One region of the Streptomyces sp. NPDC002130 genome, then DNA from elsewhere that is predicted to be linked to it. Evidence: riboswitches for the same ligand, from Rfam matches in the RefSeq annotation. Region 1 holds a riboswitch; the other holds the start of a gene.
What was found. Region 1 has a riboswitch for glycine ahead of gcvP (aminomethyl-transferring glycine dehydrogenase). Riboswitches for the same ligand answer to the same signal wherever they lie in the genome.
Positions count from the first base shown of each region.

Region 1 (3,398 bases):
CCTCCAGCTCGTGGATGAGGGAGAGGTAGCCACCAGCCTGCTCGGCGGGCGCGAAGGGGTGCAGCTGCCCGAACTCGGGCCAGGTGACCGGCTCCATCTCGGTGGTCGCGTTGAGCTTCATCGTGCAGGAGCCCAGCGGGATCATGCCCCGGTCGAGCGCGTAGTCGCGGTCGGCCAGCTTGCGCAGGTAGCGCAGCATGGCGGTCTCGGAGCGGTGCTGGTGGAAGACGGGGTGCGTCAGGTAGTCGTCGGTGCGCAGCAGCGCGCCCGGCAGCCCGTCCTCGGTGGCCGCGTCCAGCGCCTCCACGACGCCCTCGACCCCGAAGGCGGCCCATACGGCACGCAGCTGGGCCCGCGTCGTGGTCTCGTCACAGGCGATGGAGACGTGGTCGGCGTCGACGAGACGCAGGTTGACCCCGTTGTCACGGGCGGCGGCCACGACGTCGGCGGCCCGGCCCCGGACGCGCACGGTCAGGGTGTCGAAGTAGGCCCCGTGCACGACCTCGACCCCACCGTTCGCGAGCCCGGCGGCGAGAACGGTGGCGTACCGGTGGGTGCGCCGCGCGATGCCCTTCAGGCCGTCCGGGCCGTGGTAGACGGCGTACATGCCGGCCATGACGGCGAGCAGCACCTGTGCGGTGCAGATGTTGCTGGTCGCCTTCTCGCGGCGGATGTGCTGCTCACGCGTCTGCAGCGCCAGCCGGTAGGCCTTGTTGCCGTCGGCGTCCACGGACACGCCGACGAGCCGCCCGGGCAGGCTGCGCGCCATCTTGTCCTGGACCGCCATGTAGCCGGCGTGCGGTCCGCCGAAGCCCATGGGCACGCCGAAGCGCTGCGTCGTCCCGACGGCGATGTCCGCCCCGAGCTCACCGGGCGACTTCAGCAGCGTCAACGCGAGCAGATCGGCGGCGACCGTGACGAGCGCGCCGAGATCGTGCGCCCGGTCGATGACCGGCTTGATGTCCCGCACGGCACCGGAGGCGCCCGGGTACTGGATCAGCACGCCGTTGATCTCGCGCTCGGCGATCTCGGCGGGGATGCCCTCGCTGAGGTCGGCGACGACGACCTCGACTCCGGTCGGCTCGGCCCGCGTCTGGATCACGGCGATGGTCTGCGGCAGCGTGTCCGCGTCGACCAGGAACAGGCCCTTCTTGTTCTTGCCCAGCCGCCGCGACAGCGCCACGGCCTCGGCGGCCGCGGTGCCCTCGTCGAGCAGGGAGGCGCCCGAGGTCGGCAGTCCGGTCAGGTCGGCGACCATGGTCTGGAAGTTGAGCAGCGCCTCGAGGCGGCCCTGGGAGATCTCCGGCTGGTACGGCGTGTAGGCCGTGTACCAGGACGGGTTCTCCATGACGTTGCGCATGATGACCGGCGGCGTGAACGTGCCGTAGTACCCGAGGCCGATCATGGAGCCGAGGACCTGGTTGCGGTCGGCGAGGGAGCGCAGCTCGGCGATCACCTCGGCCTCGCTGCGGGCGCCCGGCAGGTCCAGTGCCTCGGCACTCTTGATCACGGCCGGGACCGCGGCGGCGGTCAGCTCGTCCAGCGAGCCGTAACCGACGTGCGCGAGCATCTTGGCGCAGGCCTCGTGGTCGGGGCCGATGTGGCGCTGCTCGAAGGGGACTGCCTCTTCGAGCTCGGAGAGCGGAATGCGGTGGGCGGTCATTACGGAGGCCTCCTGGTCGACACGACCTGCGAGGGGCACCACGGCACGGGTACCCGGACGGCCTCCCCCTCTGTCATCTCAACCTGAGAGCTTCACCGGATCGCCCGAAGGCCTCCGGCTTTCACCGTCGGTGAGAGCGGAAGCCGTCGACACCCGCCCTGCTTTCCAGAGTGACCTCGTCCGTGCGGTACGTGTGCCTGAGAGATTCCGGGGAGGATTTGCTCCTTCGGCGCCTCCGATGGTGTCTGGAGGACTCTCCCGCACGGGGTCAACAGCCGCTGCCAGCGTACCAGCGAGGTCAACGCACGAACCTTCGAGTGGCCGCATCCCCGCTTGTGCCTTTTTGTAGTGTTTACGGATGAGGTGCGACCATGTGGAGGGCCCGTGCGAACCGACATCGATCCGCGCAACCTGATCGGCCGCAAGGCGTTCGACCGCAACGGGACCAGGATCGGCACCATCGACGAGGTCTACCTCGACGACGCCACCGGCGAGCCGGAGTGGGCGGCCATACGGACCGGCCTGTTCAGCAGGGACGCCTTCGTCCCCCTGGAGCCCAGCGAACTGATCGAGGGCGCGCTCCACGTCCCCTTCGAACGCGCCCTGATCAAGGACGCCCCCGACTTCGGCGTGGGCCGCCACCTCTCGCCCGAGCAGGAACTGCAGCTCTACCACCACTACGGTCTCGATGTCGCCGCCCCGCCCCCGCTCCGGGACCACGACTTCGGCAAGCTGGCGGGCACCGACGAAACGGCTTGAGACCCCGCCCCGGACACCCGGTCTCCCCCGTCGGGCCCCCGTAACACCAGCGGCAACGGATCCGCCGCCTCCAGATCCGGGTCGTCGACCCGGAAGGTCCGTACCCGCCCGGGCTCCGAGTCGGGCGTCTCGAACCGTACGGTGACCCGCCCCAGGCCGCTGCCCTGCACCCAGCCGTGCCCGAACTCGGCGTGCCGCACATCGTGCCCGGCGGGCCAGCGCCGCTCGGCGAGCGGCGGCTGCTCCTCGGCCGGCACCACGGAATGCTCCTCGACCGGGCCTTCCGTGACCGCCCGCTCTCCCGCCGCCTGGGCGAACAGGTCCTCCTGCGTGTAGTCGGCGAGCCCGCTGACCCCCACCCCGAGCAGCCGCACCCCGCCGGTCGTGTCGACCGACTCCAGCAGTCTGGCCGCGGCCTCGCGGACCACCGCGGGATCGTCCGTGGGCCCGCGCAGCGTCTCGGAGCGCGTGAGCGTCGAGAAGTCGTACCGTCGCACCTTCAGCACGATCGTCCGCCCGGACAGCCCTGCCCCGCGCAGCCGCCGCACGCACCGCTCGGCGAGCCGCTGCACCTCCAGCCCGACCCGCGTGCGGTCGTGGATGTCCACGTCGTAGGTGTCCTCGACCGACACCGACTTCGCCTCGCGTTCCGCCACCACGGGCCGGTCGTCCCGTGCCAGTGCCATGGCGTACAGGCCGTGCCCGTGCGCCTTGCCCAGCAGCCGGACGAGCTCGTCCTCGCCCGCCTCGACGATCTCCTCGACCGTGGTGATCCCGGCCCGCCTCAGATGGTCACCCGTCGCCGGCCCCACTCCTGGCAGGATCCGCACCGGCTTCGGCCCGAGCATCGCCCGCTCGGTCCCCGGCTCGATGACCACCAGCCCGTCGGGCTTGGCCTCCTCCGAGGCGATCTTGGCGAGCATCTTGGAGGCGGCGAGCCCCACCGACCCCGTGAGCCCCGTGGCGGCCCGTATGT
Region 1 covers NZ_JBEOXI010000007.1:53,287-56,684, forward strand. The annotation lists gene gcvP (aminomethyl-transferring glycine dehydrogenase) at 1-1,663, opposite strand, end outside; glycine riboswitch at 1,839-1,934, opposite strand; gene ABT116_RS02605 (PRC-barrel domain-containing protein) at 2,048-2,422, shown strand; gene ABT116_RS02610 (DNA polymerase IV) at 2,341-3,398, opposite strand, start outside.

Region 2 (3,398 bases), on a different contig from region 1:
GGGAGGACGCGCAGGTCGCCTTCCCACTGGGAGAGTTCGACGCCGACGAACATCACGGGGTCGGCCGTCTCGATCACGGCGAGGCAGCGGCGGGCAGAGACGACGACGCCGGTCGCCTCGAACTCGGAGGCAGCGGCGGCCAGGAAGTCCACCGGGTCGTCCTGCCAGTCGGGCTCGAAGAGCCGGACCCGTCCGCCGCTCGCGGGGCCGTCGAGCGGAGTCCGGCCGGCCCGGCACAGCTCGGCCACGGCGGCAGGCGGCAGGGGGATGCCCACCACACCGCCCGGGTTGACGGCTATCCCCGCGTGCGGCGGCAGGCCCCGGGCGAACTCCACGGCGGGCGCGATGGTGTACGACATGTGCGCGCCGGTGACCTGGCGGAACTGCTCCTCGGAGCTGAACACCGGCACGAACGCCTGGCCGTCGATCTCGATGCCGGGCAGGTCGAGGGGGCCGCTGTGCGGGCCGCCGCCGTTGGGCAGCGGGATCCACACGAAGCTCCGGCCGAGCACCTCGACGATCCGCCCGCCGGCCGCCGGTCCCGCGCCGAGGGAGGCCGAGAGCACCTCCTCCAGCTCGTTGCCGGGCCAACCGCCGTGCGGGTGGGTCTGCGTCTGCGCCGGGAAGTCCGCGGAGAAGTCCGCCGGGATGTCCATCTGCCTACCGCCTGCCTGGAACCACTGCTGTAGCTGAAAAGGCTAACGGCTGACGGACGCCGGGCGGCAGGAGGAAGGCCGGCTTGGGGACGACCGCGCGGGCTCAGCCCGTGAAGCCGATTCTGCGGAGGCCGTTCGCCGCGTCCCGGTCGGCCAGCACGGCCGAGGCGCAGCCGGTGGGGAGGTCGCCGCGCTCCACCGCGCGCAGGAGGCGGGTGCTTGCCGCGCGGTGGCGCAGGAACGCGTACCGCGAGACGCCGCGGCCCCGGTCGCGCTGGCCGGCCAGGGCCTGTTCGGGACTGACGTCGAGGAGGAGGAGGTGCAGGGCGCCGCCCCGGCGGCGGGCCTCGCGGGCGAGCCAGCGGCGGACCCAGGCCTGCGTGCCGCAGTCGTGCACGACGACGCCCTCGCCCGTGCGCAGGGCGCGCCGCAGCCCGGCGTAGTGGGCGAGGCGGACGAGCGGGCGGTAGAGCGCATACGGCAGGGCGCGCGGCATGCGGCGGGCCCAGCGGTCGCGGGTGTCCTGGGAGTCGATGCGCCGGTCCGGCACGGTGCGCCGCATCAGCGTGGACTTGCCGCTGCCCGGCAGGCCCGTGACCACGACCAGGTCGCGGGGGCCGAACAGCAGCGCGTGCGGGCTCCGGCCGGCCCGGTCGCGCAGGTCGCGGACGACCGGCGCCGGAGCGCGGACCGCCCGGGCCGGTGCGGCCGGCTGCTCGGGCAGCGCGATGCCCGTCGTCGCGTACGCGGTGGTCCTGTTCACCGTGATCGTCCTCCCCTGGGGCCAGGTACGGAGTCCCATCCCCGCCGAGTGTAAAGAGAAGGTAATGCCGCAGGCCTCTCATTTACGTTCTTGTCCTGCAACAGGGCTGCTACAGGTCGCCATGTCCGGCGGGCGGGACTCGTGCACTCCCTGGGAAAGGTCCCCCTGCCGCGCCGGAAGGATGCGTGCAATGATGTGCGCGCCAACTGCATACCGGCCGTTTGAATCCGCGCGGGAGAGTCCCCAGCAGCAGCTGTCGCTGGGGCGCCGAAGGAGCAAGTCCCTCCCTTGAATCTCTCAGGCCCCGTTACCGCGCGGGCGAGGCACATCTGAAAAGCGGGTCGCCCCTGGCGTATGACAGGGGTGGCCCCACCCAAGGTGCAAGTCACGACCCGTGCGGTCATGGCGAACCTCTCAGGTTCCGATGACAGATGGGGAGGAACGACCTCGCCCGTCATTGCCCTGGGAGACGACCGACTGTGAGCAGTACAGGAGAACTCCGTCACACCGCGCTCGATGCCCTGCATCGTTCGCTCGGCGCGACGATGACCGACTTCGCCGGCTGGGACATGCCCCTGCGCTACGGCTCCGAGCGCGACGAGCACACCGCCGTGCGCACGAAGGCCGGGCTCTTCGACCTCTCCCACATGGGCGAGATCACCGTCACCGGCCCGCAGGCCGCCGCCCTGCTGGACTTCGCCCTGGTGGGCAACATCGGCGGTGTGAAGCCGGGCCGGGCCCGCTACACCATGATCTGCCGGGCCGACGGCGGCATCCTGGACGACCTGATCGTCTACCGGCTGGGCGAGACCGAGTACATGGTGGTCGCCAACGCCTCCAACGCCCAGGTGGTGCTGGACGCGCTGACCGAGCGCGCCGCCGGCTTCGACGCCGAGGTGCGTGACGACCGGGACGCCTACGCGCTGATCGCCGTCCAGGGACCGGAGTCGCCCGGGATCCTGAAGTCCCTGACCGACGCCGACCTCGACGGCCTGAAGTACTACGCCGGGCTGCCCGGCACGGTCGCGGGCGTACCGGCCCTGATCGCCCGGACCGGCTACACCGGCGAGGACGGCTTCGAGCTGTTCGTGAAGCCGGAGCACGCGGTCGAGCTGTGGCAGGCACTGACCAAGGCGGGCGAGGGCGTCGGGCTGGTCCCCTGCGGGCTGTCCTGCCGCGACACGCTGCGGCTGGAGGCGGGCATGCCGCTGTACGGGCACGAGCTGTCGACCTCCCTCACCCCCTTCGACGCGGGCCTCGGACGGGTGGTGAAGTTCGAGAAGGAGGGCGACTTCGTGGGCCGCGCGGCCCTGCGTGAGGCCGCGGAGCACGCGAACCACGAGCCGCCGCGCGTCCTGGTCGGCCTGATCGCCGAAGGCCGCCGGGTCCCCCGCGCCGGGTACGCCGTCGTCGCCGAGGGCAAGGTGATCGGCGAGGTCACCTCCGGGGCCCCCTCCCCCACGCTGGGCAAGCCGATCGCGATGGCCTACGTCGACGCCATGTACTCCACGCCGGGCACGGCCGGTGTCGGTGTGGACATCCGGGGCAGTCACGAGCCGTACGAGGTCGTGGCGCTGCCGTTCTACAAGCGTCAGAAGTAGACACTGGCCGGAGGGCCGCGGCACCGCCTCGTGCCCGTCGTCCCAGCTCACCAGTAGTCCCCCCCCTTCCACAGCACTCCCGCGCGTACAGGAGAATCCAGGCCATGAGCAACCCCAACGAGCTGCGTTACAGCAAGGAGCACGAGTGGCTGTCGGCCGCCGAGGACGGCGTCTCGACGGTCGGCATCACGGAGCACGCGGCCAACGCGCTCGGCGATGTCGTGTTCGTCCAGCTTCCCGAGGTCGGTGACTCCGTGTCCGCCGGCGAGACCTGCGGCGAGCTGGAGTCGACCAAGTCGGTGTCGGACCTGTACTCCCCCGTCTCCGGTGAGGTCACCGAGGTCAACGAGGACGTCGTGAACGACCCGTCGCTGGTGA
Region 2 covers NZ_JBEOXI010000021.1:50,704-54,101, forward strand. The annotation lists gene ABT116_RS06450 (enhanced serine sensitivity protein SseB) at 1-656, opposite strand, end outside; gene ABT116_RS06455 (AAA family ATPase) at 760-1,419, opposite strand; glycine riboswitch at 1,642-1,742, shown strand; glycine riboswitch at 1,743-1,860, shown strand; gene gcvT (glycine cleavage system aminomethyltransferase GcvT) at 1,851-3,020, shown strand; gene gcvH (glycine cleavage system protein GcvH) at 3,125-3,398, shown strand, end outside.
Region 2: another riboswitch for glycine. It lies ahead of gcvT (glycine cleavage system aminomethyltransferase GcvT); the one in region 1 lies ahead of gcvP (aminomethyl-transferring glycine dehydrogenase).